3 regions of the Motilibacter aurantiacus genome follow, and region 2 is predicted to be linked to each of the others. Evidence: riboswitches for the same ligand, from Rfam matches in the RefSeq annotation. Region 2 holds a riboswitch; each other region holds the start of a gene.
The links. Region 2 has a riboswitch for cobalamin ahead of G9H72_RS15515 (ABC transporter substrate-binding protein). Riboswitches for the same ligand answer to the same signal wherever they lie in the genome.

Region 1: another riboswitch for cobalamin. It lies ahead of G9H72_RS07920 (putative cobaltochelatase); the one in region 2 lies ahead of G9H72_RS15515 (ABC transporter substrate-binding protein).
Region 3: another riboswitch for cobalamin. It lies ahead of G9H72_RS07980 (cobalamin biosynthesis protein); the one in region 2 lies ahead of G9H72_RS15515 (ABC transporter substrate-binding protein).

The regions. Positions count from the first base shown of each region.
Region 1 covers NZ_JAANNO010000003.1:344,348-354,273, reverse strand. Annotated here, with positions in the region: gene G9H72_RS07945 (FtsX-like permease family protein) at 1-2,540, opposite strand, end outside; gene G9H72_RS07940 (ABC transporter ATP-binding protein) at 2,537-3,274, opposite strand; gene G9H72_RS07935 (PadR family transcriptional regulator) at 3,271-3,858, opposite strand; gene G9H72_RS07930 (sulfotransferase family protein) at 4,014-4,781, shown strand; gene G9H72_RS07925 (trimeric intracellular cation channel family protein) at 4,717-5,415, opposite strand; cobalamin riboswitch at 5,591-5,766, shown strand; gene G9H72_RS07920 (putative cobaltochelatase) at 5,829-7,961, shown strand; gene cobO (cob(I)yrinic acid a,c-diamide adenosyltransferase) at 7,961-8,575, shown strand; gene G9H72_RS07910 (cobyrinate a,c-diamide synthase) at 8,572-9,926, shown strand, end outside.
Region 2 covers NZ_JAANNO010000009.1:17,381-27,306, reverse strand. Annotated here, with positions in the region: gene G9H72_RS15545 (serine/threonine-protein kinase) at 1-834, opposite strand, end outside; gene G9H72_RS15540 (ABC transporter ATP-binding protein) at 831-2,600, opposite strand; gene G9H72_RS22500 (hypothetical protein) at 2,699-2,827, opposite strand; gene G9H72_RS15535 (PepSY domain-containing protein) at 3,050-3,397, opposite strand; gene G9H72_RS15530 (CbiX/SirB N-terminal domain-containing protein) at 3,413-4,345, opposite strand; gene G9H72_RS15525 (ABC transporter ATP-binding protein) at 4,342-5,130, opposite strand; gene G9H72_RS15520 (FecCD family ABC transporter permease) at 5,127-6,083, opposite strand; gene G9H72_RS15515 (ABC transporter substrate-binding protein) at 6,158-7,168, opposite strand; cobalamin riboswitch at 7,204-7,387, opposite strand; gene G9H72_RS21820 (ArsR/SmtB family transcription factor) at 7,463-7,837, shown strand; gene G9H72_RS15505 (dihydrofolate reductase family protein) at 8,268-8,864, opposite strand; gene G9H72_RS15500 (isocitrate lyase/PEP mutase family protein) at 8,984-9,766, shown strand; gene G9H72_RS23095 (GGDEF domain-containing protein) at 9,844-9,926, opposite strand, start outside.
Region 3 covers NZ_JAANNO010000003.1:357,312-367,237, forward strand. Annotated here, with positions in the region: gene cobN (cobaltochelatase subunit CobN) at 1-3,559, opposite strand, end outside; gene G9H72_RS07975 (cobyric acid synthase) at 3,556-5,103, opposite strand; gene G9H72_RS07980 (cobalamin biosynthesis protein) at 5,100-6,086, opposite strand; cobalamin riboswitch at 6,160-6,317, opposite strand; gene G9H72_RS07985 (transporter substrate-binding domain-containing protein) at 6,517-7,389, shown strand; gene G9H72_RS07990 (amino acid ABC transporter permease) at 7,408-8,226, shown strand; gene G9H72_RS07995 (amino acid ABC transporter ATP-binding protein) at 8,223-9,113, shown strand; tRNA gene G9H72_RS08000 (tRNA-Arg) at 9,124-9,196, shown strand; gene G9H72_RS08005 (M14 family zinc carboxypeptidase) at 9,506-9,926, shown strand, end outside.

The DNA of each region.
Region 1 (9,926 bases), on a different contig from region 2:
GCCAGCGTCGCGTGGTCCGGCCGGGCGTCGGCGAGGGCGAGCCCCGTCGCGACGCCCGCCGCGCCCAGCGTGATGACCGCCGAGGCGAGGACGAGCGCGAGCAGCCCCGGCCCGTACGAGCTGCGGTACCCGCGCTCCACGGACAGGTCGTACGGGCCGAGCCCGAACTGCTCGAGTGCGGCTGCTGCGGCGTCCTCCTCGCCCTGCGTGGGAACCCGGTCCAGGCGCAGGGCGAGCTGGCGGACCGTCGACCCGATCCCGAGCCGATCGGCCGTCCGCTCCGACATGAGGCTGGCGAAGGGCAGGTCCTGCACCCAGGCGGCCGGGACCGTGACGCGCTCGTCGGGCTGCGGCCCCGTCCACGTCGCCTCCTGGCCCGGCGGGGGCTCCTGGTCCAGGGCGTCCGGGCCGAACAGCTCGTACGTCGCGCGGCCGTCCTCGACCTGCGCCCGCCAGTTGAGCAGCACGCCGCCGGACGCGAGCACGTCGCGCTCCTGCTCGGTGAGCTGCACGCCGAGCCGCTCGGCCAGGGCGGCGTCACCGACGGCGCTGGTGGAGTTGCTGTAGCGCGTGCTCAGGTGGCTGATGACGCAGCGCCAGTCGTCGTCCCGCGCGCTGGCCCGGCCGTCCGGGCACCGGTTCGCCTCCGGCGTCACGAGGTTCGCCTGGGGGCAGCGGTCCGTCACGCACGCCCCCGCGACCCGCAACGGGATCACGTCCGCGACCGGCAGCTGCGCGGCCACGGCCCGCTCCACGTCCGCCGCCGGGACCACCCTGGTCGTGTGGTCGCCCTCGGCGTCGTAGCTCGTGGTCACGAGGCCCACGGAGGCGAACCGGTCCGGCAGGCTCGGGCGGTACTCCCGGCGGTCGTGGTCGTCGAAGGACTGCACCACGAAGCTCAGCGCCACGCTGCCGCTGACGGCGACCAGGACGGCCGCGACGGCAGGTGCCGTCCGTGCCCGGTGGCGCGCAGCGTCGCGGACCGCCAGGCGGGGCGAGAGCGGCAGCGCGTGGGCGAGGCGGCCGGCGAGCGCCACCACGGTGGGGGACAGCACGACCAGGCCGAGGATGGCCAGCACGGCACCGCCGGCGATGAGGCCTGCCACCACGTACGCGGTGCCGTCGGTCATGCCGTCGTCCGCCGCGAGCGCGACCGCCGAGCCGATGCCGGCGGCGACCACCCCGAGCACGCCGGTCAGCACCCCGATGACGGGGACGCGGCGGCGGACGTGCACCTCGTTGCGCCGCCCGGCGAGGGTGGCCACCACGTCCTGGCGGGCGGCGGCGCGGGCCGGCACGACGGCGGCGAGGACTCCGGTCAGGACGCCGACGAGCACGATGGGCAGCACTTCGAGCGGGCGCAGGTCGTAGCGGCCGGTGTCGGAGCCGACGTGGTGCAGCACCGGGACCGCGGCGAGAGCCAGCAGGCAGCCGAGGACGACCCCCACGGCGCCGGCCACGAGCCCGAGGACGAGCCCGCCCGCGAGGACCACGCGCCGGGCGTCACGCCGGTCACCGCCGACCGCCACCACGAGCGCGAGCGTCCGGGCCTGCCGCCGAGCACCGACCGCGAAGGCCGCGCCGGCGAGCAGGATCACCTCGAGGCACGCGAGCACCACGACCACGGTGATAGCGAGGATGGTGAACGCCAGTTCGCTGTTGCTGTTGGCCCATGCGTTGTCGGGGTCGGCGTAGAACGGCACCTCAGAGCGCGGCGGCGGGTTCTCCGCCACCTCACGGGAGAGCACGGCGACGCCGAGCTCGTTCAGCTCCAGGATGCGGTCCCAGGTGATGGGGGCGTCCACGACCCACAGGCTCTGCAGCGGGCGGCGGAAGCCCGGGTTGCCCGTCGCCTCCGCGAGTGCCCCCGGCAGCGCGACGACTTCCTGCGCGTGCGGGTCGGCCAGCCGATGGGCGATGCCCACGACGGTGAAGGCGGCTTCGGGCTCGGTGACGGTCAGGGTGTCGCCCTCGGCCAGCCCCGCCCGGTCGGCGAGCTTCGGGGTCAGCAGCACCTCGCCCGCCGCCTGCGGTCCGCGGCCCGAGTCGAGCGCCCACCGGCCCGCCATCGCCGGGTCCGCCGCCTCGGTCTCCGTCCAGCCGACCGAGCCGAGGCCGGTCCGCGTGCGCACGGTCACCGAGTCCGACGTCTCGGTCAGTGCCCGGGCCCCGGTAGGCACGAGCGCCTCGATGTCGACGGGCTCGCCGTCCCGTGCGGCCGAGTAGCTCCCCACGTCGCCGTCGGGGGTCTGGGTGATCGACGAGCCGTCGGAGGACCAGGACAGGAAGCGGTAGGAGGCCTGCCCCAGCTGGCGGTCGAGCTGCTCGTCGGGGTTGAGCTCGGCCGTGCGCCAGGCCACGGCCGCGAACGCCAGCGCCATCACCGGCAGGGCTACCATCGCGACGATCAGGAAGCTGCGGCCCTTCGCCCGCAGGGCGTCGCGACGCGCGATGCGCAGGGCTGCCGCCAGGCCGACCCGCGGCCCGCGCTTGGCCTCCTCGGGCGCCGCGGCGACGGGAGGGGGTGCGTACGCCGTCACCGGCCGGCCTCCAGCAGCACGTCCGCGCCGGGCGAGCTGCCCGTCTCGTCGACGACGACGCCGTCGCGCAGGAACACGACCCGGTCGGCCCAGGCGGCGTGGCGCGCCTCGTGCGTCACCAGGACCCCGGCCGCTCCCGCGTCGACTCGCGAACGCAGAAGCCGGAGAACGGCTTCGCCCGTCTCCGAGTCCAGGGCGCCGGTCGGCTCGTCGGCCAGCAGGAGCCGGCGCTGGCCCACGAGGGCGCGCGCGATGGCGACCCGCTGCTGCTGGCCGCCGGACATGTCGTCGGGGAAGCGGTCGGCGAGCTCGGCCAGCCCCACCTCCTCCAGGGCCACGAGCGCGTCGGCGCGCGCCGCCTTCGCGCGCGCACCGTCGAGCTCGCGGGGGAGCGCGACGTTCTCGGCAGCGGTGAGCGCCGGGATCAGGTTGAAGTCCTGGAAGACGTAGCCGAGCGAGCGCCGCCGCAGGGCCGCGAGCCCCTTGCGGCCCAGCGTGGACAGGGCGGTCCCCTCGACCACGACCTCGCCGCCGGTGGGGCTGTCGAGCCCCCCCGCGATGGTGAGCAGCGTGGACTTGCCGGAGCCGGACGGGCCCATGACGGCGACGAGCTCGCCCGGGCGGACCGCGAGCGAGACGCCGCGCAGGGCGTGCACGACGTTGTCGCCGGTGCCGTGCACCCGGCGGACGTCGCGCAGCTCGAGCACGGGCGCGGTTCCCTGCGTGTCGCTCATCGGCGTGCCTCCTTCGGCTGGCTGTCCTTCGTGGGGAGTGCGGGGGCGGTCGTCGACCGGTCGCGGGCCTCCGCCGCGGCCCGGGCCAGCCGCGCCTCGCAGGCGTCCAGCCACCGGACCTCCGCCTCCGCGGAGAAGACGAGCGAGTCCAGGACGAGCGTCCAGGCCAGGTCCGAGTCCCCGGCGCGCACCTTGAGCCGGGTGTAGTCCTGCAGCGCCCGGAGGGTGGCCGTGCGCTGGGCCTGGATGACGCCCCGCACGTCGACGCCGGGCACGGTGACCGCGAGCGCCAGCTTGATCGCCAGCTCGTCGCGCGGGGGCGAGGTGCGCTCCACCGGGCTGGCGAACCACGTCGCCACCTCTGCCCGGCCGGAGTCGGTGATCCGGTAGAAGACGTGGCCCTCGCCGTCGGTCGAGTCCGGCTCCACGAGGCCGTCGCGCTCCAACCGGGCGAGCGTCGTGTAGACCTGCCCGACGTTGAGCGGCCACGTGGACCCGGTGCGCTCCTCGAAGGCTGACCGCAGCTGGTAGCCGTAGCTGGGGCCCTCCTCGAGGAGGGCGAGCAGGCTCTGCCGGACGGACATGGGCGCTCCCTTGCATACTCGGTATGGCACTCCAGGTATACCCCGTATGCAGCGGCGGGTCCAGGGCCGGGAAGTTCCCCGCTAGGCGATTCCTGGGATCGGCCGCCGTTGCGTGCTGCGTCACACTCCACGGGCCGACGACCTGAGGAGACGCCGTGCCGCAGCCGCTGGTCCTGCTGTCCGCGGGCGGGTACCGCTCCGGCTCGACCCTGCTCTACAACCTGCTCGGGGAGTACGTGGAGCTGGCCAACACGGGGCGGCGCATCGGGTACGTCGAGCCCGGGCAGGTCCCGCTCCTCGCCGGCCCCGCGTGGTCCTTCGTCGAGGCGATGGGCGTCGCCGTCGGGAAGGCGCACCACACGCCGGCCATCCCGGAGGGCGGCGACTGGTCGCCGCTCCTGGACGGCCGGCTCCTGCCGGTGTGCACCGTCCGCGACTGGCGGGACGTGCTGCACTCGTTCTCCCGGGCGTTCGGGCAGCCTCCGGCAGAGGTGCTCGCCTCCCGCCGGTGGCGCGTGAACCTCGACAACGTCCGTTGGTGGCGCGACTCCGGCGCGGTGATGGTCGGCTACGAGCGGCTGCTGACCGCGCCCGAGGACGTGCTCGTGGAGGTGGCCGCGGCCGCCGGGATGGCGGTGGACCCCGGTGCGGCGGTGCGGGCGTGCGCCGCCGCCGGAGCCGATGGGGCCGGCGGCGTACCGGGCACGACCGTAGCCCCGCTGTCCACCGATGCCGACCGGCGAACCTTGATGCACGAAGGGCACGTCTGCACTCCGCACGGAGGGGGGTGGCGGCAGTGGGACGCCGCCACGCTCGCCTCCGTGGATGCCGTCCTGGCCCCGCTGGCCGAGGAGTTCGCTACCGCCCCCGACGGGGCTGCCGCCCCGGCCGCCTGCGCAGGGGCCGGCGCGCGCGGGGCGTAGCCGCCGGCTGCCGGGCGACCGGGGCGCGCCAGTCGAACGCCATCGCCGCAACACGGAGCAGGAAGACCGCCGACGCGGCGAGCAGCCCGGCCGTCGGCGTGTAGGCCCCGAGATTCTCCAGCGTGGAGACCAGCCCGGCGCCGAGCGCGGCGGGGACGGCGTACAGGTCGCTGTCGGCGCGGACCAGCACGGGGGTCTCGCGGGCGACCACGTCGCGCAGCACCCCGCCGCCGACGCACGTGACCACCCCGAGGAACGCCGCCTGCACCGGGTCGAGGCCGGCCTCGCTCGCGAGCAGGGTCCCGGTCACGCTGAAGAGCGCGAGCCCCGCCGCGTCGAGCAGCAGCACCACGCGGAACGCCCGGTTGATCAGCGGGTGCGCGACCATCGCCACCAGCGCGGCGACGACGGGCAGGACGAGCAGCTCGAGGTCGCGGAAGGCCGCCGGTGGCGTGGCGCCGATGAGCAGGTCCCGGATCACCCCGCCGCCCAGCGCGGTCAGCAGCGCGAGCAGCACGATCCCGACGACGTCGAAGCCCTTGCGGATCGCCAGCGTGGCCCCGGACAGCGCGAACGCGACGATCCCGGCGAGCTCGAGGGCGTGCTGCGCGTCGCCCGCGTCGAGGGTGTCCACGGGCACAGCCTGCCGCAGCGGGCCCCGTCGGCCGCTTGCCTCCCGCGCCAGCCCCTCGGGTGGCCCGCGGCGCGTCGGCAGGAGGGCACCCTCTCGCCGCTGGACGCCCACGAGGTGCCCGCTCTCGGACGGGGGGCGGCCGGGCAGCCGGGGGGCGGTCGGGCGGACGCATAGGATGCCCCTGCACTGCGACGGCAGTGGAGGAAGCCGGTGCGATTCCGGCGCGGTCCCGCCACTGTCACCGGGGAGCAAGGCCCCACGCACGGCCACGGTCGCTCCGGCGGTTGGAAGGCCGGGGCCGCGCGCCGATCCGGAAGCCAGGATTACTCCCGCCGTCGCCGACCGGAACTTCGGGCGTGGAAACCCGAGGGAAGGAACCGCGGCATGCGCGTCACGCTGTCGGGGCGGCGGCGATGACCGCCGCGCCCGCCTCGACCCAGTACCCGTTCTCCGCCGTCGTCGGCCTCGACGACCTGCGGCTGGCCCTGCTGCTCAACGCCGTCTCCCCGGCGGTGGGCGGCGTGCTCGTCCGCGGCGAGAAGGGCACCGCCAAGTCGACCATCGTGCGCGCGCTCGCCGCGCTGCTGCCCGCGGTCGCCGTCGTCACCGGCTGCCGGTTCTCCTGCGACCCGGCCGCGCCGGACCCCGCCTGCCCCGACGGGCCGCACGAGCCCGGCGTCCCCGGCGCGCACCGGCCCGCCGCTCTGGTGGAGCTCCCGGTGGGGGCCTCGGAGGACCGCGTCGTCGGCTCGCTCGACCTCGAGCGCGCGCTCGCTGAGGGGGTCAAGGCGTACGAGCCGGGGCTGCTCGCCGCCGCGCACCGCGGCCTGCTCTACGTCGACGAGGTCAACCTGCTCTCCGACCACCTGGTCGACCTGCTGCTGGACGCCGCCGCCATGGGACGCGCACACGTCGAGCGGGAGGGGGTCTCGGTGTCGCACGCCGCCCGCTTCCTGCTCGTCGGCACCATGAACCCGGAGGAGGGCGAGCTGCGCCCGCAGCTGCTCGACCGCTTCGGGCTGACCGTGGAGGTCCGCGCCACCCGCGAGCCGGGCGAGCGGGCCGAGGTCGTACGCCGCAGGCTGGCGTACGAGGCCGACCCCGCCGCGTTCGCCGCCCGGTGGGTCTCGGCGGACGCCGCCCTCGCCGCGCGGATCGTCGCCGCCCGCGAGCGGCTGCCGCACGTCGTCCTGTCCGACGCCGCCCTGCGCCAGGTGACCACCGTCTGCGCGGCCTTCGACGTCGACGGGCTGCGCGCCGACCTGGTGACGGCACGGACCGCCGTCGCCCTGGCGGCGTGGCACGGCCGCGACGAGGTGCTCCCCGAGGACGTCCGCCAGGCCGCCCTGCTCGCGCTGCCGCACCGCCGCCGCCGCAACCCCTTCGACGCCCCCGGGCTGGACGAGGACGCGCTCGACGACGCGCTCGACGCGGCCCAGCAGGGCTCGCCCGAGGGCCCGGAACACGACGGGCCGGACGACGACGGGCCGGACGAAGACGGGCCCGGTGGGGGCGTGGACGCGTCGGGCGCGGCGCCCCCGCCGGGGGCCGGCCCCGACAGTGCGGCGCCGGGCCCCGAGGCCACCCCCTCGTCCCCGACACCTCCGGCCCCGCCCCCCGGCTCCGCCGCGAGCGGTGATCATGGGGATCTCAGCGGCGACACCGGCGTGTCGCGCGGAAAGCCTCATGATCAGCGTGAGTCGGCCGGTGACGCCGCCGCCCCGGCCACGCCCGAGCCCGTGGCCACCGCGACCGCGCCGTACCGCGTGCGCACCCTCCACGTCCCCGGAGTGGGCGAGGGGGTGGCGGGCCGTCGGTCGGCGACGCGCGGCAGCGGAGGGCGCACCGTCCGGGCGCAGCGGCCCGCCGGCAAGGTCACCGCCCTGCACCTGCCCGCGACCCTTCAGGCGGCCGCCCCGCAGCAGCGCGCCCGCGGCCGCGTGGGCCGGGGGCTGGTGCTCGCGCGCGACGACCTGCGCGCGGCTGTCCGCGAGGGGCGCGAGTCCAACCTCGTGCTCTTCTGCGTCGACGCCTCGGGCTCGATGGCAGCTCGACAAAGGATGGGCGCGGTCAAGGGCGCCGTTCTCTCGCTGTTGCTTGACGCCTACCAGCGACGTGACAAGGTCGGGCTCGTGACGTTCCGCGGGCGCGGTGCCGAGGTGGCCCTCCCGCCGACGTGGTCGGTCGAGGCAGCGGCCACGCGGCTCGAGGCGCTGCCGACCGGCGGCCGCACCCCGCTGGCCGCCGGGCTGCTCAGGGCCCACGACGTGCTGCGCGTCGAGCGGGTCCGGGACCCGCGGCGCCGGCCGCTCCTCGTGGTCGTCACCGACGGCCGGCAGACGACGAAGGGTGACCCGGCGCAGGCCGCCGGGCTGCTCGCGGCCCAGGGCGTGGCGAGCGTCGTCGTGGACTGCGAGTCGGGGCCGGTACGCCTCGGCCTGGCCGTCGAGCTCGCCGCCCGCCTCGGCGGCCCGGCGATCCGGCTCGAGGAGCTCGCCGCGGACTCGCTGGCCGGGCTCGTGCGCGACGTGCGCGGAGCGGCCTGATGCCGCAGGGCAAGCCCACGAGCGTCCCGGACGACGGCCTCACCACGCGTCAGCGCCGCAACCGTGCCCTCCTCGTCGTCCACACCGGTGAGATGAAGGGGAAGTCGACTGCTGCCTTCGGCCTCGCCCTGCGCGGCTGGAACCAGGGATGGCCGATTGGTGTGTTCCAGTTCGTGAAGTCGGCGAAGTGGAAGGTCGGCGAGGAGGCCGCCTTCCGCGCGCTCGGGCGGCTGCACGAGCAGACCGGCGAGGGTGCCCCGGTGGCCTGGCACAAGATGGGCGAGGGCTGGTCGTGGATCCAGCGCGCCGGCTCCGAGCAGGACCACGCGGCCGACGCCCGTGAGGGCTGGGAGCAGGTCAAGCGCGACCTGGCCGCGGAGGCGTACAAGGTCTACGTGCTCGACGAGTTCACCTATCCCATGAAGTGGGGCTGGGTCGACGTCGACGACGTCGTGGCGACGCTGCGCGACCGCCCCGGGGCCCAGCACGTGGTCATCACCGGACGGGACGCCGACCCACGGCTGGTCGAGGCCGCGGACCTGGTGGTGGAGATGACGAAGGTGAAGCATCCGATGGACGTCGGCCAGAAGGGGCAGCGGGGGATCGAGTGGTGAGCAGCGGATCCGTCCCGCGCTTCGTCGTCGCGGCGCCGTCGAGCGGCCATGGGAAGACGACGGTGGCCACCGGGCTGCTGGCGGCGTTCGCGAGCCGCGGGCTCGCCGTGTCGCCGCACAAGGTCGGCCCGGACTACATCGACCCCGGCTACCACGGGCTGGCGGCGGGGCGGGTCGGGCGCAACCTCGACGCCTACCTCTGCGGCCCCGAGCGCATGGTGCCGCTCTTCCTGCACGGCGCCGCCGGTGCCGACCTCGCGGTCGTCGAGGGGGTGATGGGCCTGTACGACGGCGCGACCGGCCACGGCGAGCTGGCGTCGACGGCGCACATCGCCAAGCTGCTGCGGGCGCCCGTCGTCCTCGTCGTCGACCCCAAGGCGCAGGGGCGGTCCGCCGCCGCCCTCGTGCACGGGTTCGCGACGTTCGACCCCGACGTCCGCATCGGCGGGGTCATCCTCAACCGCGTCAGCTCCGAGCGGCACGAGGAGATCGTGCGCCAGGCGCTCGAGGAGATCGGCGTCCCGGTGCTGGGGTGCCTGCCGCCCTCGGACGCGATCTCGGCGCCCTCGCGCCACCTGGGCCTCGTCCCCGTCGCCGAGCGCAGCGCGGCCTCGGTCGCGACGGTGCGCGCGCTCGGCGAGCTGGTGTCGGCCTGCGTCGACCTCGAGGGCGTCCTCGAGGTGGCGCGCAGCGCGGGAGGGCTGAGCGACGCGCCCTGGGACCCGCGAGTCGCGATCGGGGAGCCGGCCGGTGGCCGCCCCCGCATCGCTGTCGCGGCCGGGGCCGCGTTCACCTTCTCCTACGCCGAGACCTCCGAGCTGCTGACCGCCGCCGGGGCCGAGGTGGTGCACGTCGACCCGTTGCGCGACGAGACCCTGCCCGAGGGCACCGCCGGCCTGGTCGTCGGCGGCGGCTTCCCCGAGATGTACGCCGCGGAGCTCTCGGCGAACGAGCAGCTGCGGGCGGCGGTGTCGCGGCTCGCGGCGTCGGGGGCGCCGGTCGCCGCCGAGTGCGCCGGGCTGCTCTACCTCGCGAAGGCCCTGGACGGGCAGCCGATGTGCGGCGTGCTCGACATCGACGCCCGGATGACGGGCAACCTGACCCTGGGCTACCGGGACGCCGTCGCGGTCAGCGACAACTCGCTGGCCGTCGAGGGGCAGCGCGTGCGGGGGCACGAGTTCCACCGCACCGCCTGCAGCCCGCCCGCCGGGCAGCTGCCCGCGTGGCAGTGGCGCGCGGGTTCCTCCGAGGGCTTCGTGCAGGGCGGCGTGCACGCGTCGTACCTGCACGTCCACTGGGCCGGCGCCCCCAAGCTCGCCCGCCGCTTCACCGAGTTCGCCGCCCGCGTCGA
Region 2 (9,926 bases):
CCCGGCGTGCTCGGCCAGCAGCCGGCCGACGTCCCGGAGGGGTGGCCGCTCCTCCGGGACGTCGGCGAGGCACCCGTCGATCACGGCGGCGAGACGACGCGGCAGCCGCCGGCGCAGCGCGGCCACCGGCGCAGGCGTCGGGAAGGTGCCCGCCGGGCTGGCGCCGCTCACGTCCTCCTCCGGCACGGCGGGCTCCCCGGTCAGGCACTCGTGGAGCAGCGCGCCGAGCGCCCACACGTCCGCCCCCGGGCCCACGAGCCCGCCGGCCGCCTGCTCCGGCGCGAGGTAGCCGGGGGTGCCGCGCACCCGCCGGGCGCGGCCGGGGCGGCGTGCCACGGACAGGTCGATGAGCTTCGCGCGGCCCGCCTCGACGACGACGTTCGAGGGCTTCAGGTCCAGGTGCAGGTAACCCGCGGCGTGCAGGAACCCGAGCACGGAGGCGAGCTGCACGCCGAGCAGGGCGGTGTCCGCCACGGCGAGCCGGCCCTCCTCGTCGAGGACCGCTGCCAGCGTGGCGCCCCCGAGCGTCTCGAGCACGACGGCGGGCCGCGGGCCGGGCACCACCTCGTACGCACGGACCAGGTGCGGGTGGGCCAGCCGGCGCAGCAGGCTGCCCTCCAGGAGCAGCCTCCGCCGGGCGCCCGCGTCGGCATACCGGTCCGGGCGCAGCGTCTTCACCACGCAACGGCAACCGCGAGCCGTGTCCCAGACGTCGTAGACGTCGAGGTCGCGGCCCCGGCTCAGCAGGGCGACGACGACATGGCCGGGCAGGAGGGGCTCGCCGGGCGGGACGACGCCCAGCTCGCGCAGCCCGTCGGCGGCCGGGGCCCTCATGCCGTCACCGCGGAGGAAGCGGCCGCGGGTGCGTACGCCCGCCGCGGCCCTTCCGTCAGGCGTCCCTCGTCCAGCACGAGCACCCTGTCCGCGGCCGCGACCACGAGCGGGTCGTGCGAGACGACGAGCACGGTGCGACCGGGGACGAGGCCCCGCATCGAGCCGAGGAGCAGGCGGGCCGACGGCTCGTCCAGCCCGGTGGTGGGCTCGTCGAGGACGAGCACGCGCGGGTCGCGCACGAGCGCCCGGGCCAGCGCCAGCCGCTGGCGCTGGCCTCCGGAGAGCAGCCGCCCTTTCTCCCCGACCACGGTGTCGACGCCGGCGGGGAGCGCGTCGACGAAGCCGATGGCGCCCGCGTCCGCCAGCGCCTGGCGGACCTCGACGTCGGTGGCCGAGGAGCGGCCGAAGCGGACGTTGTCGGCGATCGAGGCGTTGAGCACCGCGGCGTCCTGGGGCAGGACCGCGGTGGCGGCGCGCACGGTGGACAGCGTGAGGTCGCGCAGGTCCCAGCCGTCGAGCCGGACCGCGCCCGAGCCGGGGTCCAGCAGGCGCAGCAGCAGCTTGACCAGCGTGGTCTTCCCGGCCCCGCTGGGGCCGGTCAGGACGACGAGCTCGCCCGGCTCCAGGCGGGCCGAGACGTCCACGAGCGCCGGGCGGGCCGCGTCGGCGTAGCGGACGCAGACGGAGTCGAGGTCGACGACTCCGCGCGGGGAGATCGTGACGCCGTCGGGCGGCTCGGTCACGGCGGGAGGCGTGTCGAGCATCTCCAGCACGCGCTCGGCGCCCGCTCCGGCCGCGAAGACCATGCCGGACAGCTCGCCCAGGTCCCGCACCGGGGCGTACAGCTGGGACAGCAGCGTGAGGAACGCGAGCAGCTCGCCGAGGCTGAGCCGGCCCTGGATCAGCGCGTGCGCGCCGAGCGCGATGACGAGGAGCACCCCGGCGAGCTGGAACAGGTCGATCACCGGGCCGAAGAGCGCTCGCACGCGGGCGGCGGAGAGCTCGGCCCGGAGCGCGGCGTCGGCCTGGCTGCGGTAGCGCGCCACCTCGGCATCCGCCCGGTCGTTGACCTGCAGCAGGACGGCGTTCGACAGGGCCTCCTCGGCCACCGCCAGCAGCTCGCCCGAGGCGCGGCGCTTCGCGCGGGACGCGCGCCGCAGCAGCCGGGCGAACGCACGCGCCGCGACGTAGAAGGCGGGCGCGACGACGAGGGCGACGGCGGCCAGCTGCCAGTCGAGCACGAAGAGGAGTGCGGTGAACAGCCCGAGCCGTACGACCGAGCTCACCAGTTGGGCGGTGCCGGCCACCATGAGCGTCTCGATGGCGGCGATGTCGCCGCCGAGCCGGGCCAGCAGGTCGCCGAGGCGCCGGCGGTCGAGCACGTCCCCGGTCAGTCGGCACAGGTGGGCGAAGAGCCGGCACCGCAGGCGCAGCAGCATCCGTTGCCCGACCGCCGTGGCGAGGTAGTCGTCGAAGAAGGAGAGCGCGCCGCTGAGGACCGCGAGCCCCACGAAGAGCGCCACGACGAGCGGCAGCGGGCCCCAGTCGCGCGGGACGAGCACCTCGTCGACGAGCGCGCCGAACAGCCAGATCTCCGCGGCCTGCACCGCGGGGACGGCCGCCAGGCAGGCCAGCCCCAGCAGCAGCTGCAGCCGGTAGGGGCGGACGTCGGGCCAGAACCGGCGTACGACCTGCCGCAACGGGACCGGGGGCGTCTCCGGCACGAGGCCGAGCCCCTCCCCGAGCGGCAGCAGTCGCCGTGCCATCCACGTACACAGCGCACTTCTCACGAGTTGTCCTTCAGCCGTCCGGGCCGGGAGGCGGCGGGGTGCCGCCGCCTCCCGGCGGGGTGGGTACGGACGGGTCAGGTCGTGGTGCGACGACGGGGGCGGCGGCGGACGACGCGCCGGCGCCGCTTCGGGGCGCTGGTGGTGTCGCGACGGGAGCTGGTGCGCGCCGGCTGGAGCGCGGCGAACAGACCGGACCGTGCCATGTGTCCTCCTGGGTTCCCCGGGTCTGCTGCCCGGATGCCGAGAACTCTGGCCACGGCCCGTGAGACGTCCGTGAGCCGTGCATGAGCGGTCTCTCATCTGCCGGTGCCCCGCGCCCCCCACCTCACGTCCCCCGCTGATCATCACCACCGGGTCAGCTGTCCACCTGGGGAGAAGTAGCGAGGTCGTGCATGATCAGCGCGACAAGGGGTGGGGGACGGGGGTCAGCGCCTGCCGGCCGAGCTCCGCTGTCGCGCCGCCAGGGCCAGGTCGAGCACCACGAACGCGAGCAGGCTGGCCCCGAGGACGGGCAGGAACCACCCGATGGCGGCCCCCATCACGACGACTGCGACGACCGCGGGGAGCGGCGCGGAGCGCAGCGCACCCCGCGGCACCGGCCGCCCGACGGCGAACGTGCCCGCGAGGTCGGGCCGGCGCTGCCACCACATCCGGTAGCCCCACACGATCATGCAGAGCAGCCCGATGGCGAGCGCCACCAGCAGCACCTGGTTGACGACCCCGAACGAGCCCATGTGCGCGTCGATGCCCCAGCGCGCGAGCTTCGCGGCCACCGGCAAGTCGGCGTATCAGCAAGCCGCCGTGGAAGTGCCAGCGCAGGAGCAGCTGCCTCCACCAGCTCGAGGAGCGCGCGCCGGCGCCCGCCGACGGCGCGGTCTGTTGGGCGTCTGTGGGCCGGGCGGGCCCGCGGGCGTCGACAGACATGAGACATCCCTTGCTCGGCGGTCCGGGCGCGGGACGGGCCGGAGCTCGTCCCTCTGCCCTGTTGGTCCGGGCACGGGCCCGGGTAGTCCCGGGACCTCCGAGGCGGCCGGTGGCTGCTCCCGCGGTGGCAGGCACTCCTCGACGACGGCGGCGGCCTGCTCGGGGGAGAGCCCCGTGTGCCAGCGCCCGACCGGGTAGGCCACCGCGAGCGGCCCGAGGTTGCACGGCGTGAGGCAGCCTGTCGGCGTGATCATGATTTCGACTTCGCTGATGCCGCGATCCCTCGTCACTTGGGACAGCGCACGCAGCACGTCACCGCTGCCGTACGCGGTGCAGCGCGGCCCGCGGCAGAGCAGCAGGTGGGTGCGCGGCCGCGGCAGGACTGTCCAGGCAGGGCTGCGGAACCCAGCCGGGCTGACCGGCGGTGCCTCGGCTGCGCCGGCGACCGCCGATGCGAGGGCCTCGAGCATGCCCGGCTGCTCGGCGACAGGTGGGGCGACGAGCACCGGAGGGCCGTCCGCGCCGGCTCGCTCCCGCCAGTGCGCCGGTGCCCGCGCGGCCCACTGGGCGAGGTAGCCGTCGGCGGTCGCCGGCACCACGACGACCTCCGCGGCCCGGTGGCGCACGCAGCCGTCGAGCGCGGCGTGCAGCGACGGCTCCGCCCCGTCGAGGAAGCAGGCCGTGACGGGGACACCGGCGTGCGCCTGCGCCCGGGCGGCGAGCGCCCGCAACGCCTCGACGGCCCGCAGGTCGTGGTGCGCCCGGCCGAGCAGGAGCACGCGGCGCCCGCCGCTCACGTCGCCACCTCGGGCGGGTCCAGCAGCAGCGCGGGACGTCCGGTCCGCGGGTGCACGACGACCGTCGCCCCGACCCCGTAGACCTCGCGCACCAGGTGGGGGGTGAGCACCTCGTCCACCGGCCCGGCCGCCACGACCCGGCCGTGGGCGAGCACGACGAGCGCGTCGCAGAACATCGCCGCGAGCTGCAGGTCGTGCAGGGCCGCGAGGACGGTCAGCCCCGAGCCGCGGACCAGTGACAGCAGCTGCAGCTGGTGGCCCGCGTCGAGGTGGTTGGTCGGCTCGTCGAGCAGCAGCAGCCGCGGCTGCTGGGCGAGGGCGCGGGCCAGGTGGACGCGCTGCCGTTCCCCGCCGGACAGCGTGTGCCAGCGGCGGTCCTCGAAGCCGGCGAGGTCGACCCGGGCGAGGGCGGCGCGGGCGATCTCCCGGTCCCGCCCGCTCTCGGCCTGCAACGGCGCCCGGTGCGGCGTCCGCCCCAGCAGGACGACGTCGAGGGCCCGCAACGACAGGTCCGTGGTCGCCTGCTGCTCGACGATCGCGCGTCGACGGGCGAGGTCGCGCCGCCGGATGCCGGCCACGTCCTCCCCGTCGAGCCGCACGGAGCCCGCGTCCTGCCCCAGCAGGCGCGCGACGATGCGCAGCAGGCTGGTCTTGCCCGAGCCGTTGGGGCCCAGCAGCCCGGTCACGGTGCCGGCAGGCACGGTGCAGTCGACGCCGTCCACGACCAGCCGTCCGCCGACCGACCACGACACCCGGTCGACGACGAGGCCGGTGCCGGCCGTCACGAGCGCAGCTCCGCACGCCGCAGCAGCACGAGGAAGGCGGGCACGCCGAGCAGGGCGGTCAACAGGCCCACCGGCATCTCGCGCGGGGCGAAGACGACGCGCGCGAGCGTGTCCATCCAGAGCAGGAAGAGCGCCCCCGCGAGCGTCACGACCGGCAGCAGCCGGGCGTGCCCGGGGCCGACGAGGAAACGGGCCGCGTGCGGGAGGATCAGGCCGACGAAGCCGATGCTGCCGCTGACCGACACCAGCACCGCCGTCAGCAGGGCGACGGCGACCAGCAGGAGCCAGCGCAGCGCCTGCACCGGCACCCCCAGCCCGGTGGCCGCGTCCTCGCCGAACGCGAGCGCATCGAGCGACCGCGCGTTCCAGGCGCAGATCAGCAGGACGCCGGCCAGCACGGCCGCGCACGCCCCGGCGTACCCCCAGCTGCTGCGGGTGAGCGACCCCGCGAGCCAGAACTGCGCGCTCTGGGTGGCGTGCGGGCTCGCCACCCAGAGGACGACGAACGACAGGGTGGCGGCGCACAGCTGCGCCAGCGCGACGCCGGCGAGCACCATGCGGGCCGGGGTGATGCGGCCAGCGACCGACCCGAGCGCGAGCACGAGCACGAACGCGGACACCGCGCCGGCGAAGGCCCCGGCCGTCAGAGACACCACCCCGCCCCCGACGCCGGCGACCAGCACGAGGACGGCGCCCAGGGAAGCACCCGAGGAGACGCCGAGCAGGTACGGCTCCGCGAGCGGGTTGCGGGTCAGCGTCTGCAGGACCGCCCCGGCTACCGCGAGCCCGGCCCCGACCGCCGCTGCGGTGAGCACCCGCGGCAGCCGGAGCTCCCAGACCACGGCGTCGTGCAGCGGGGAGACGGGCGTGTCCCCGAGCCCCAGGTGGCGCGCGAGGACGTCCCAGACGGTGCCGACCGAGAGGCCGGCCTGCCCGGCGGTGACGGCGTACATCGCCGACCCGACCAGCAGAGCGGCCAGGACGCCGGGTACCAGCCGGTGGGTGCCCGGCCGCGCCTCGACCGCTGTCACTCGCTCGGCAGCGCGGCGAGCGAGGCGCTCAGCTCGGCGACGGCGTCGGCGTTGCGCACCCCGGGGGTGGTCGCCGAGAAGGGAACCGTCACGAGCCGGCCTTCGGCCACGGCCCGCAGCTCGCGCGTGACCGGGTCGGACTCGAGGAACGCCCGCTTCGACGCGGCGGTGTCCCAGGAGGCGTCGACGAGCACGATCACGTCCGGTCCCGCCTTGACGACGGCCTCCCAGGACGCGTCGGCCCAGCCGCCGGGAAGGCTCCCGAACACGTTGGTGACGCCGAGCGCCGCCATCACCATTCCGGGGGCGCCGCAGCACGCGCCGGCGCTCGGGGCGTCCGTGCCGCCGTCCCACCACAGCGCCCGCAGCGGGTCGGCGCTGCGCAGGCCGGCCCGTGCCTTCTCGACCGTCGCCCGCTGCGCGGCGACGACCTGCTCCGCGCGGTCGCGGACGCCGAACACGGTGCCCACCTCGAGAATCTCGTCCCACACGTCCTCGAGCGTCAGCGGATCGGCGTCGTCGCGGTCCGCACAGGCGGCAGGGGAGAGGTACGACACCACGCCGAGGCGCGCCAGCTCCTCGCGGCTTCCCGCCGCATCGGCCTCGAAGGCGCTCGGGTAGGACGCGTACACGAAGTCAGATTCGGCCTTCAGCAACGCCTCGCGGGACGGGTACTCCTTCGCCAGCACAGGTACCTTCGCGTAGTCGGCGGCCAGCTCGGGGAGGACGTCGTCGTCGAGGTACGCCGTCCCCGCCATGCGGTCGGCCAGCCCGAGCGTGAGCATGACCTCGGTCGCCGCCTGGTTCATCGTGACCACCCGGTCGGGCGCCTGCGGGGGAGCGACCTCGACGCCGCAGTTGTCCACGGCTGCCGGGCCGGCCGGCGGGGGCGACGGCGCGGCCGCGACCGGGGCGGCGCCGTCGTCGGAGCCGCAGCCGGCCAGGGCGAACGCCAGGGCGAACGCTGCGGCGGCGATACGTGTAGCAGTCGACCGATGAGTGGGCACGCTTCCGCGGACCGCCTTCCAGCACCTCGTGGACGGGCTTCTTCCGTGCCGCGGCCGGTCTCCTGGCTGACGGGTGAGACGCGCGTGCGCCACCTTCCCGGACGCATGAGCGCCCAGTGGCTGCCCGGAGGCAACGGCGTACGAGCTTCCCGATCACAGTGGCGAGGGCCGCGCCGGCATCGAACCGGCTTCCCGAGCACCGCGGCGGGGTGACCCTAGCCAGGCTGCTGCTTCGACTGCAAGTGTGAGCAGGCGGACAGATGTCTCCGTGGGGCTGCCTGGCACGATGGCCCGGTGCACCTCGTGCCCGCCTCTGCCGCCGGCTCCGTCATCGACGCCGACCGGGCCTGTGCGGCGATCGCCGCGGTGGGGGACCGGGACGGGGTGCGCCGCGCCGCGGCCCGCTTCGCGCTCGTCGCGGACCCCGGTCGGCTGGCGCTGCTGCTGGCGATCTCCCGCGCCGGCCCGGTGTGCGTGTCCGACCTCGCGGTGGCCGTCGACATGACGCCCACCGCCGTGTCGCAGGCGCTCCGCCTGCTGCGCGCCGAAGGGGCGGTCTCGGTCCGGCGGGAGGGCCGCGTGGCGTACTACGAGCTGCAGGACCCGGCCCTGGGCGAGCTGCTGGCCGGCGTCAACCCGGGAGCGGCCCTCGGAGCGCACGCGCACTGAGCGGGCGCGCGCCGCGGCGTACGAGCAGTACCTCGAGGACCGTGGCCGGGGTGGCTCCCCCCGGAAGTCCCAGGAACGCCGTCGCCTTCTCGTACGGGTCGTGAATTGTGTGCCGCACGCCCACGCTCCGCTGGACGTCGGGGTGGTGGCCGTCAACGGCTCACGGTCGGACGCGGTGCACGAGACGAGCGACGAGGCGTCGAGCTGGAGCAGGACGAGCGGCAGGAGGGGCCCTGCCGCGACGCGACGGCCGGCATGCGCCCCTGTCGAGTCCCTGGCGCTGGGCAGGGACACCAGGTGGCCCGCCGTCGCCGCGACGGCCGACCGGCTGGGCGTCCAGGCCTGCCTGTCCGTCCCGCTCGTCAGGCGATGTACGCGGCGAAGCGCCGGTTCCGTGCCGGCCGGGGCTGACGGCCCGAAGAGCGGACGGTCAGGAGCCGCGCCGCACGGGGCGGTACGTCGCCGTCACCGCCCCGCGCGGCGAGGTGCTGCTGCTTACCGTCTCCAGCTCGACGGGGACCGTGTCGAAGAGCCGCAGCCCGCCGCCCAGCACGACCGGCAGCACCGTGAGCAGGTACTCGTCGACGAGGCCCGCGGCGGTCAGCGCGTGGACGAGGCGGATGCTGCCCAGCACGACGATCTCGCCGGCGGCCTCGTCCTTCAGGCGGGCCACCGTCACGGCGGGGTCGCCGCGCAGCGCGTGCGAGTTGGGGTGGGGCAGCGGGTCGGGCAGGGTGGAGGTGACGACGTGCTTGGGCATCGAGCGGAGGATGTCGGCGAAGGGGTTCGGGCCGGGCGTGGAGAGCCAGTGGCCGACCAGGTCGAGGTAGGTTCGTGAGCCGAACAGCAGTGCGGTCGTCTCGTGCCGGCCGCCCATCGCGGCCCGGGCCGCCTCCGGGTCGGTGGCGAACCAGGTGGACGCCCATCCACCGCGCTGGAAGCCGTCACGCGGGTCCTCGTCCGCGCGTCCCGGGGACTGGGCCACCCCGTCCAGCGACATGTTCTCGACCACGACCAGCTTGCCCACGAAAGATCCTCCTCCTCGGTGTCGCACCCGACGAGTGCTGTGACGAGCCGGCGTGGCCGCAGTCACGCAGGGACGCAACTCGTTTGCGCGACCGGGCCCGCCGCGATACAGAGGCTCCCATGACCGATCTCCCCACGAAGGCCCGTACCCTCCTCGACCTGCACACCGCGCCCGACATCCTCGTGCTCGCGAACGTCTGGGACGTGGTGTCCGCCCGCGTCGTGGCGGGCGTGCCCGGCGTGGGCGCCCTCGCGACGGCCAGCCACTCGATCGCCGCCACGTTCGGCTACGAGGACGGCGAGAACATCCCGCTCGAGCTCCACCTCGACATGGTCCGGCGCATCTGCCGAGCGGTGGACCTCCCCGTGACGATGGATTTCGAGGCCGGGTACGGCGACGCGGGCGAGACCGCGCGGCGCGCGCTGGCAGCCGGTGCGGTCGGCGGGAACCTCGAGGACCAGCTGCGTCCCCTCGACGAGGCGGTGGCGAACGTCGAGGCCGTCCTGCGCGCCGGGCGGGACGCGGGCGTGGAGTTCGTGCTCAACGCACGGACCGACGCGTTCCTCCGCGCTCCGGCCGGCAGCGACCGGGCCGCCTCGCTGGCGGAGGCGATCAGGCGCGGCAAGGCGTACCTCGAGGCCGGCGCACCGGTGGTCTTCGTCCCCGGCGTGGTGGCGCGCGAGGAGATCGGCGCTCTCGTCGACGCCCTCGGCCCGCAGAAGCTCAGCGTCATCAGCGTCCCGGGTGCGTCGCTGCCGACCCGTGAGCTGCAGGAGCTCGGGGTGGCCCGGGTCTCTGCCGGCCCGTTCACCCAGCGCGTCGCCCTCACGGCGCTGCAGGACGCTGCCGCCGAGGTGGTGAACGGGGGCGTGCTGCCTGCGGGGACCCGGATGCTCAACTAGCCGAAGGCCTTCGGGCACCGGACGGCCCGTGCCCGCGCCGCCGGACGAGCGGCGGGTGCCCGGCCCGCTCGCGGGCGTCAGCGACGGGGCCCGTCGGCGAGGGGCCGGGCCGCAGGGGCTCGGCCCTTCGCCGCATACATCTCCCGGTCGGCCTCGCCCA
Region 3 (9,926 bases), on a different contig from region 2:
CCAGCAGCCGCTCGGTGATGCCGCGCAACGCCCAGGGGTTGGACTTCTCCATGAAAGCGCGGTTCGTCTCGTCGAACACGTAGGACGCCGCGAGCTGCTCGTACATCCAGTCCTCGACGACGCCCGCCGTGGCGTCGTAGCCGAACAGGTAGTCGACGGTCGCCGCGAGCTCGAACGCGCCCTTGTAGCCGTGGCGCTGCATCGCCGAAACCCACTTCGGGTTGACCACGCGGGCCCGGAAGACGCGGTGCGTCTCCTCCTGCAGCGTCCGCGTGCGCACGCTGTCGGGCACCGCGGAGTCCCCGACGTACGCGGCGGGCGAGGACCCCGTCAGCGAGCGCACCATGGCGACCATGCCGCCGTGGTACTGGAAGTAGTCGTCGGAGTCGACGATGTCGTGCTCGCGGGTGTCCTGGTTCTTCGCCGCCACGCTGATGCGCCGGAACGCCTGCTCCATGTCGGCCCGCGCCTCGCGGCCGTCGAGCCCGCGACCGTAGGCGTAGCCGCCCCAGACGGCGTAGACCTCGGCGAGGTCGGTGTCCGTGCGCCAGTTGCGGGCGTCGATGAGCGGGAGGAGGCCGGCGCCGTACGCCCCCGGCTTGGAGCCGAAGATGCGCGACGTCGCGCGGCGCCGGTCGCCGTGGGACGCGACGTCCTCGTCGACGTGCGCCCGCACGAAGTTGTCCGCGGGCGGCTCCTCGAGCGCGGCCACCGCCTGCACCGCGTCGTCGATCAGCGCGACGACGTGCGGGAAGGCGTCGCGGAAGAAGCCGGAGATCCGCACGGTCACGTCCACGCGCGGACGGCCGAGCTCCTCCACGGGGACCACCTCGAAGCCGGTGACCCGCCGGGACGCCTCGTCCCACGTGGGCCGGCAGCCCAGCAGCGCGAGCACCTCGGCGATGTCGTCACCCTGGGTGCGCATCGCGCTCGTCCCCCAGACCGTGAGCCCGACCGAGCGCGGCCACTCCCCCGTGTCGGCCCTGTGGCGGGCGAGCAGGGAGTCCGCCAGCGCGACGCCGACGTCCCAGGCGTTGCGCGACGGGATCGCCTTCGGGTCGACGGAGTAGAAGTTGCGGCCCGTCGGCAGCACGTTGACCAGGCCGCGGGTCGGCGAGCCGGACGGGCCGGGCTCCACGAAGCGCCCGTCGAGCGCGCGCAGCACGTTGCCGAGCTCGTCCGTCGTGCGCGCCAGCCGAGGCAGGAGCTCGGCTTCGGCGAAGCGGAGTACGTCCACCAGCGCCGGGTCGGGCACACCCACCACCGCCGTCACCGCCACTTCGGGCGTCGACCCGTGCAGCGCCTGCACGAGGCGCAGCGCGACGGCGTCCAGCGCGTCGACGGCGGCGGAGGCCCGGACGCGCTCGGCCCGGCCTCGCTCGCCGTCCTGCTCGAGGAGCGGCGCCGGCACGTCCACGAGCGCTCCGGGGTCCGCCAGCAGGGCGCGCTCGTCGAGCCCGTGGGCTGCGGCGAGCGCGGCCCGGATGCCCGGCAGGGCGCCGGTGCGGCCGCCCCAGACCTGCGACGCCCGCAGCACCGACACCGCGAGGTTGTCCAGCGCCTCCCCCTCCGGTGCCGCTCCCAGGACGTGCAGGCCGTCGCGGATCAGGACGTCCTTGACCTCGCAGAGGTAGCCGTCGATGTGCAGGACGAAGTCGTCGAACTCCTCCTCGTCCGGCTGGGCCTCGACGTGCAGGTCGTGGTGGAGCTGCGCGGACTGCACGAGCTCCCAGATCTGCGCCCGCAGCACGGGGACCTTCGCCGGGTCGAGCGCCTGCACCGTTGCGTACTCGTCGAGCAACTGCTCGAGCCTGGCCATCTCCCCGTACGCGTCCGCGCGCGCCATCGGCGGCACCAGGTGGTCGACCACGGTGGCGTGCCCGCGGCGCTTGGCCTGCGTGCCCTCGCCCGGGTCGTTGACGATGAACGGGTAGACGAACGGCAGATCGCCCAACGCGGCGTCGGGGGCGCACTCGGCCGAGAGGCCGAGCCCCTTGCCGGGCAGCCACTCCAGCGTCCCGTGCTTGCCGAGGTGGATCACGGCGTCGGCGCCGAAGCCGCCGTCGTCCACCGACGACTCCAGCCAGCGGTAGGCCGCGAGGTAGTGGTGCGACGGCGGCAGGGCCGGGTCGTGGTAGATCGCGATGGGGTTCTCACCGAAGCCGCGCGGCGGCTGGATCATCAGCACGACGTTGCCGAACTGCAGCGACGCCAGCACGATGTCGCCGTTGTCGACGTAGAGAGAGCCGGGAGCCTCGCCCCACTGCTCGACCACGCCGTCGCGCAGCGGCTTCGCCAGGGAGCCGAACCAGCGTTCGTACGTCGGCAGCGGCACCCGAGCCGGCGCGGCCGCGAGCTGCTCCTCGGTCAGCCACTCGACGTCGTGGCCCCCGGCCGCGATGAGCGCGTGGATCAGCGCGTCGCCGTCCTCGGGGAACTCCCCCACCTGGTAGCCGGCGTCCCGCAGGGCGCTCAGCAGCCGCACGGCGGAGGCCGGGGTGTCCAGGCCGACCGCGTTGCCGACCCGGGCGTGCTTGGTCGGGTAGGACGACAGCACGACCGCGAGCCGCTTGCGCGCGTTCGGGACGTGCCGCAGCCGGGCGTGGCGCACCGCGATCCCGGCCACGCGCGCGGCCCGCTCCGGGTCGGCGACGTAGACCGGGGGGCCGTCGTCGTCCGGCGTCTGCTTGAAGGAGAAGGGCACCGTCACGAGGCGCCCGTCGAACTCGGGGATCGCGACCTGCATCGCGGCGTCCATCGGCGAGAGCGCCGCGTCGGACTCCTCCCACTGCGCCCGGGAGGTCGTCAGGGCGAGCCCCTGGATCACGGGGACATCGAGCGCCGCGAGCGCGCCGACGTCCCAGGCCTCCTCGTCCCCACCCGCCGACGCGTCCGCCGCGCGGGTCCCGCCGGCCGCCAGCACGGTCGTGACCACCGCGTCGCAGCGGCGCAGCAGGCCCATCAGCTCGTCGTCGACCGCGCGCAGCGATGCGCAGAACAGCGGGAGCGCGTTCGCGCCCTGGGCCTCGACCGCGTCGCAGAGCGTCTCGACGAACTCGGTGTTCCCCGACAGGGCGTGCGCCCGGTAGAACACGACCCCGACGGTCGGGCGGCCCTCGACGGACGCCCGCGACCGGAGCACGCCGAACTGCGGCATGGGCGCGGGCGGCTCGAACCCCTCCCCCGTCAGCAGCACGGTGTCGGACAGGAAGCGGGCGAGCTCGCGCAGGTTCGCGACGCCGCCCTCGCGCAGGTACGCGAGCGCTTCGGTGACCGCGCCGGCCGGCAGGGTCGACAACGCCTGCAGCTCGGCGTCGGGCACGGCCTCCCCGCCGAGCACCACCGTCGGCAGCCCGGCCGCGAGCACCGCGTCCAGCCCCTCCTCCCAGGCGCGGCGGCCGCCGAGCAGCCGGACGACGACCGCGTCGGCGCCGGCGAGCAGCCCGGGGACGTCCGCGGCCCCGAGCCGGGCCGGGTTGGCCGTGCGCCAGCCGGCGCCCGACGAGCGGGCCGCGAGCAGCTCGGTGTCGGCGGTGGAGAGCAGGACGGGGGTGATCACGGGTGCACCTCTGGGACGGTCACTTCAGGAGCTCCGGGTGGGACGAAGGGCAGGCCGGGTGGGCAGCCCTGCTCGATCAGGCGGAGCAGGGCGTCGGTGTCGAGGTGCTGCTCGACGAGGTCGCCGAGGACGTCGAGCCGCGCCTCGCGGGCGGCGGCGAACGAGGTGGCGGGCGCGGGCACGAAGCGGCGGCCGGCGGCGGCGGCGACGTCGGCGAGGAAGGCGCGGCGGAAGCCGTCGTTCTCCAGCACGCCGTGCCAGGTGGTGCCCCAGACGGGCCCGGCCCGGCAGCCCTCCGACCCACCGTCGTCGGTGCCGAACAGCGCGTCCCCGGACTGACGGGTGACGAGGCCGTGGTGGATCTCGTACGCCGACACCCGCTCACCGCTCGTCAGCGCGGTCCCGGTGGGCCGGCCGAGCGTCTTGTCCGGCGCGAAGCGGGTCGCGACCGGGAGCAGGCCCAGCCCCTCGACCGCGCCCGCGCGGCTCTCGACGTCGTCCTCGATGCGAGTGCCGAGCATCTGGTAGCCGCCGCAGATGCCGAGAACGGGCCGGCCGGCCGCCGCGCGCGCCGCCAGCGCCGCGGCGAGCCCGCGGCCGCGTGCCCAGGCCAGGTCGCTCACGGTCGCCCGGGAGCCGGGCAGCACCGCGAGGTCTGCGGCGAGGACGTCCTCGGGCCGGTCGGTGAAGGACACCTGCACCCCGGGCTCGAGCGCCAGCGCGTCCACGTCGGTCGCGTTGCTCACCCGTGGCAGCCGGACGACGGCCACCCGCAGCGGCTCGTCACCGACGGCCGGCCCGGCGAAGTCCGGCGCCAGGTCCATGCCGAGGGAGTCCTCGAGGTCGAGCCGCAGGCCGCGTACCCAGGGCAGGGTGCCGAGCACCGGGCGCCCGGTCAGGCCCCGGAGGATCTCCAGCCCTGGGGCCAGCAGCGCGGGGTCACCGCGGAACTTGTTGACCACGAACCCGGCGACGAGCGCCTGGTCGAGCGGGGAGAGCAGCGCCAGCGTGCCGTGCATGGCGGCGAACACCCCGCCGCGGTCGATGTCGCCGACCACCACGACCGGCAGGCCGGCGGCACGGGCCAGGCCCATGTTGGCGATGTCGCGGTCGCGCAGGTTGATCTCGGCCGGGCTGCCGGCGCCCTCGCACACGACGACGTCGAACCGCTCGCGCAGGCCGGCCAGGGCCTCCAGCGCGGTGCGGAGCAGCCGCGGCTTGAGGTCGCGGTAGCTCATCGCGTCGACCTCGGCCACGGGGCGGCCGAGCAGCACGACCTGGCTGTGCCGGTCGCTGCCCGGCTTGAGCAGGACCGGGTTCATGGCGGCCTCGGCCTCGACCCCGGCGGCGGCGGCCTGCACCGCCTGGGCACGCCCGATCTCGGCGCCGTCGGCGGTGACCCAGGAGTTCAGCGACATGTTCTGGGCCTTGAAGGGCGCGACCTTCACCCCACTGCGCGCGAGCCAGCGGCAGATCCCCGCGGTCAGGACGCTCTTGCCCGCGTCGGAGGTCGTGCCCGCGACGAGCAGGCCGCCGCCGGTCACGAGCGCCACCCCCGCAGGCACGCCCGGGCGACGGCCGCGCCGACGGCGAGCGCCAGCGCAGCGCGCTCGACGGCCAGCGAGAGCCGGGCGGCGCGCGCGACGTCGGCCACCCCGGGCGCGGGGCCGTCGCCGAGCTCGGGCCGGTCCTCGACGCGGCCGGCGTAGACGTTGCGCCCGCCGAGCCGGACGCCCAGCGCCCCGGCGAAGGCGGCCTCGCAGCGGCCGGCGTTCGGGCTGGGATGCGCGGCCCCGTCCCGGCGCAGCGCCCGCCACGCGGCCGCCGGCGAGCCCCCCACGAGGGGCGCGGCGGCGACGGCGAGCAGGCCGGTCAGCCGGGCGGGGGCCAGGTTGGCGACGTCGTCGAGCCGGGCCGCCGCCCAGCCGAACCGCTCGTGCCGGGGCGTGCGGTGCCCGACCATCGCGTCCAGCGTGTTGGCCGCGCGGTACGCCAGCAGGCCCGGCACGCCCGCCACCGCGCCCCAGACGAGGGGCGCGACGACCGCGTCGGAGGTGTTCTCCGCCACGGACTCCACCGTGGCGCGGGCCAGGCCCGCGGCGTCCAGGGCGGACGGGTCCCGCCCGCACAGGTGCGGCAGCCGGGCGCGGGCGGCGCCCAGGTCCCCCGCGACCAGGGAATCGCTCATGGCGCTCGCCTCGCGACGCAGCGTGGTGCCGCCGAGGACGGCCCAGGTCGCGGCGGCGCAGAGCGCCAGCCGGAGCGAAGCCGGGGCGGAGCCGAGCCGGCGGTCCAGCAGCCGGGCCGCGGCGTACGTCCCTCCCACGCAGGCCAGGGCGTAGGCCGAGCCCCGCAGCCGCGACGGCGCCCAGACCCGGCTCTCGAGCGCGCCGGCGGCCCGGCCGAAGGCGGCGACGGGATGCCCGCGCCGGGGGTCGCCCACGAGGCGGTCCACAGCCGCGCCGGCCAGCAGGCCGAGGGGCAGCACGACAGAGGGACGCGCCCCGGGACGTGGGCGTGCGAGCACGCAGAGCCTCCTCGCGCCGAGGTGTCCACGCCTCGATCGGCCGGTCGGTGCCGGGTCCGGCACCGAGGGCTGGAGTCTCCTGGCTCCCGGGTCGACGCTCGCCCCCGGCCTTCCCGCCGTCGCCGGCCGTGGCCCTGGTGCGCACGGCCGCGGGCTCCCGCCCGGGCCTTGCGTGGAGGTCTGCTCTCCGGTCACAGTGGCGGGACCGCACCGGAGTCGCACCGGCTTCCTCCACCACCCTCGCCCGCTACTCCATCATGCGGGGGCGAGCCCGTCAAAGCCGCTGGGCGTGACGGAGCCTCGGCGCACGGTGGCGACCCGATCTCGTAACAATGCCGAAACTGTCCTGCCGCAGCGACCGTGTTCCATCTGCCTGCTGCCCGGCGGGCCGATACCCTCGCCGCGCCTGAACTTCTGGAGGACACGCACGATGATTCGCAACGGCCGGCGCACGACGACGATGGGCGCCCTGGTCGCCGCCGCGGGGCTTCTCCTCGCCGGCTGCGGCGGCGGCGACGACGAGACCACGGACACCCCGGCCGCCCCGGCACCCACCGGCGCGGTCAGCAACGCGCCGACGACGCCGGACGTGGAGCTGGTCAGCGACGGCAAGCTCACCGTCTGCACCTCGCTGCCGTACGCCCCGTTCGAGGCGAACGTGGACGGCAAGGTCCAGGGGCTGGACGTCGACCTCATGGACCTGGTCTCCGCCCAGCTCGGGGTCACCACGGAGATCCGCGACACCGGGTTCGACGGCATCCAGTCCGGCGCCGCCCTGAACGCCGGCCAGTGCGACATCGCGGCCGCCGGCATGACGATCACGCCGGAGCGCCAGCAGAGCATCGACTTCAGCGACCCCTACTTCGACGCGAACCAGGCGCTGCTGTCCAAGAAGGGCAGTGGCATCACCTCGCTCGAGGCGGCCGAGGGCAAGAAGCTGACCTCCCAGGAGGCGACCACGGGCGAGAAGTACGCCCGCGACGCCGGCCTGGACCCGGTGTCGGTCGGTACGCCCGACCTGCAGTTCAACGCCCTCAAGGCGGGCCAGGCCGACGTGGCCATCCAGGACCTGCCCGTGGTCAGCGAGTGGCTCAAGGACCCGGCCAACGCCGACTTCGAGATCTCGGCCACCATCGAGACCGGCGAGCAGTACGGCTTCGGCGTCAAGAAGGGCAACACCGCCCTGCTCGACGTGGTGAACTCCGTCCTCGAGGGCGCCCGCACGGACGGCACGTACGACGAGATCTACAGCAAGTGGATCGGCGAGGTGCCCTCGGCGGCCGCCACGCCGGCCGCTGGCTGACAGGAGCACGCAGCACAGATGGCAACGACGAGCGCGCCCGCGCGCCGCTTGACGCGCAGACAGCGGCGCCGGGTGTCGCTCGGCCTCCAGTACGCCCTGCTGGTCGCGCTGGTGCTCGCCTTCGCGTTCCTGGCCGACTGGGGGACGCTGAAGGAGAACTTCGGCAACACCGACCTGGCCCGGGAGATGTTCCCGGACGTCATCACGACGGCGATGGTCAACACGGTCAAGTACACCGTGTTCGGCTTCCTGCTCGGCCTGCTGCTGGGCCTCGTGCTGGCGCTCATGCGGCTGTCGCAGATCCGGGCGTACCGGGCACTGGCCGGGCTCTACATCGAGATCTTCCGCGGGCTGCCGGCCCTGATCATCTTCATCTTCATCGGGTACGGCGTCCCGTTCGCGTTCCCGGGCTGGCAGATCCCCGGCGGGCTGACCGGGCAGGTGACCCTGGCGCTGGGGCTGGTCTCCGGGGCGTACATGGCCGAGACGGTCCGCGCCGGGCTGCAGGCCGTGCCGCGCGGGCAGACCGAGGCGGCACGCTCGCTCGGCATGTCCTCCGGCCGCGCGATGGTCTCGATCGTCATCCCACAGGCCTTCCGGATCATCATCCCGCCGCTGACCAACGAGCTCGTCCTGCTGCTGAAGGACTCCTCGCTGGTCTACGTGCTCGGCATGACCCTCGAACAGCAGGACCTGACCAAGTACGGCCGCGAGATCACGCAGGCCAACTTCAACAGCACCCCGCTGCTGGTGGCCGGGATCTGCTACCTGGTCCTGACCGTCCCGTTGAGCTACCTGGCCCGTCGGCTCGAGGCAAGGCAGGCGAAGGCACGATGACCGCGACAACCCCCGTACGCACGGCGACCGGTGGCCGTCCCCCCGTCATCGCGATCCGCGACGTGCACAAGTCCTTCGGCCAGAACGAGGTCCTCAAGGGCATCGACCTCGAGGTCCAGGCGGGCGAGGTCGTCTGCGTCATCGGGCCGTCCGGCTCCGGCAAGTCGACGCTGCTGCGCTGCGTCAACCTGCTCGAGCAGCCCACGTCGGGCACGGTGCACGTCGAGGGCATCGAGGTCACCGACCCCGACGTCGACATCGACGCGGTCCGGCGCCGGATCGGCATGGTCTTCCAGCAGTTCAACCTCTTCCCGCACCTCACGGTGCTGGACAACCTCACCATCGCCCAGCGCCGGGTGCTCAAGCGCAGCAAGGCCGAGGCCGAGCAGGTCGCCCGGGCCAACCTCGAGCGGGTCGGGCTCGCCGACCGCGCCGACGCGTACCCGGCGAAGCTGTCCGGCGGGCAGCAGCAGCGCGTGGCCATCGCACGCTCGCTCTCGATGAGCCCGGACCTCATGCTCTTCGACGAGCCGACCTCGGCGCTCGACCCCGAGCTCGTGGGCGACGTGCTCGCCGTCATGCGCGGCCTCGCGGCGGAGGGGATGACGATGCTCGTCGTCACCCACGAGATGAGCTTCGCCCGTGAGGTGGCGTCCCGGGTCGTCTTCATGGACGGCGGGGTCGTCGTGGAGGACGGCCACCCCGACCAGGTGATCGGCAACCCGCAGCACGCGCGCACCCGGACGTTCCTGTCCCGGGTGCTCGACCCGGCTGCGGCGTCGCTCGGCGAGGGGCCGGCCGGGGCCCCGGACCCCGCGGCTGCGGCGCTGACCGACGGTGCCGTCGCTCCGCGGGTGGGCTTCGAGAAGGGGCCGGGCCTACCCTGACGGAGCGCGAGCGCCCGTAGCTCAGCGGATAGAGCAGCGGACTTCTAATCCGACGGTCGCAGGTTCGACCCCTGCCGGGCGCGCCCACGGCCTTCCTCCTGCGGGAAGGCCGCTCCCGGCGATCCCTCGGGGCGGTGACGGGCCTCGCGGCGGCGACCCTTCGAGCGAACCGTGTTACGTGTCTTTTACTTCGCGCTTCAGCCGTTCCGGCCTCGGCGGCGTCCTTGACAGGGACAATTCCTGCGGGCTAGGAATTCGGCACGCATCGGGCGACCGCCACCGCCGCCGGGTGAGTGCGCAAGCCCCTGACCCACGTCGCGCCCGCCCCCGGGCACCCCAACAGCTGCGGCCGCTCGTGCGGCCCCGGACAACATCACCAGGAGGTCGGGCACGTGAGAGCCCGTTCCGTTCGACTCCCGCTGCTGGCGGGCGTGCTGCTCGCCGGGCTGCTGGTCCCGATGACGCAGCCGGCCGAGGCAGCCATCACTCCGCCCTGGTGCGGCACCCCGAGCGCCGACGCGGCCGCCAGCCTCCCCACCGGGGCCCCTGGGGACCCGGCCGGCAGCTTCCCGCACATCCCGTACTACGCCGTCGGGTGCACCCTCGAGCGCATCGCCGCGCAGAGCAACGGCCGCATGACCGTGGAGGTCATCGGCGAGTCCGCGCTCGGCCGCCCGCTCTACGGCGTCGTCATCAACGCGTTGGAGACCAAGCAGCAGCGCGACGACTACCGGGCGTGGACCAGGGTCCGCAAGCAGATGCTGGAGGACCCGGCGAAGGCCCAGGACCTGGTCGACGCGGCCGGCCCCCGGA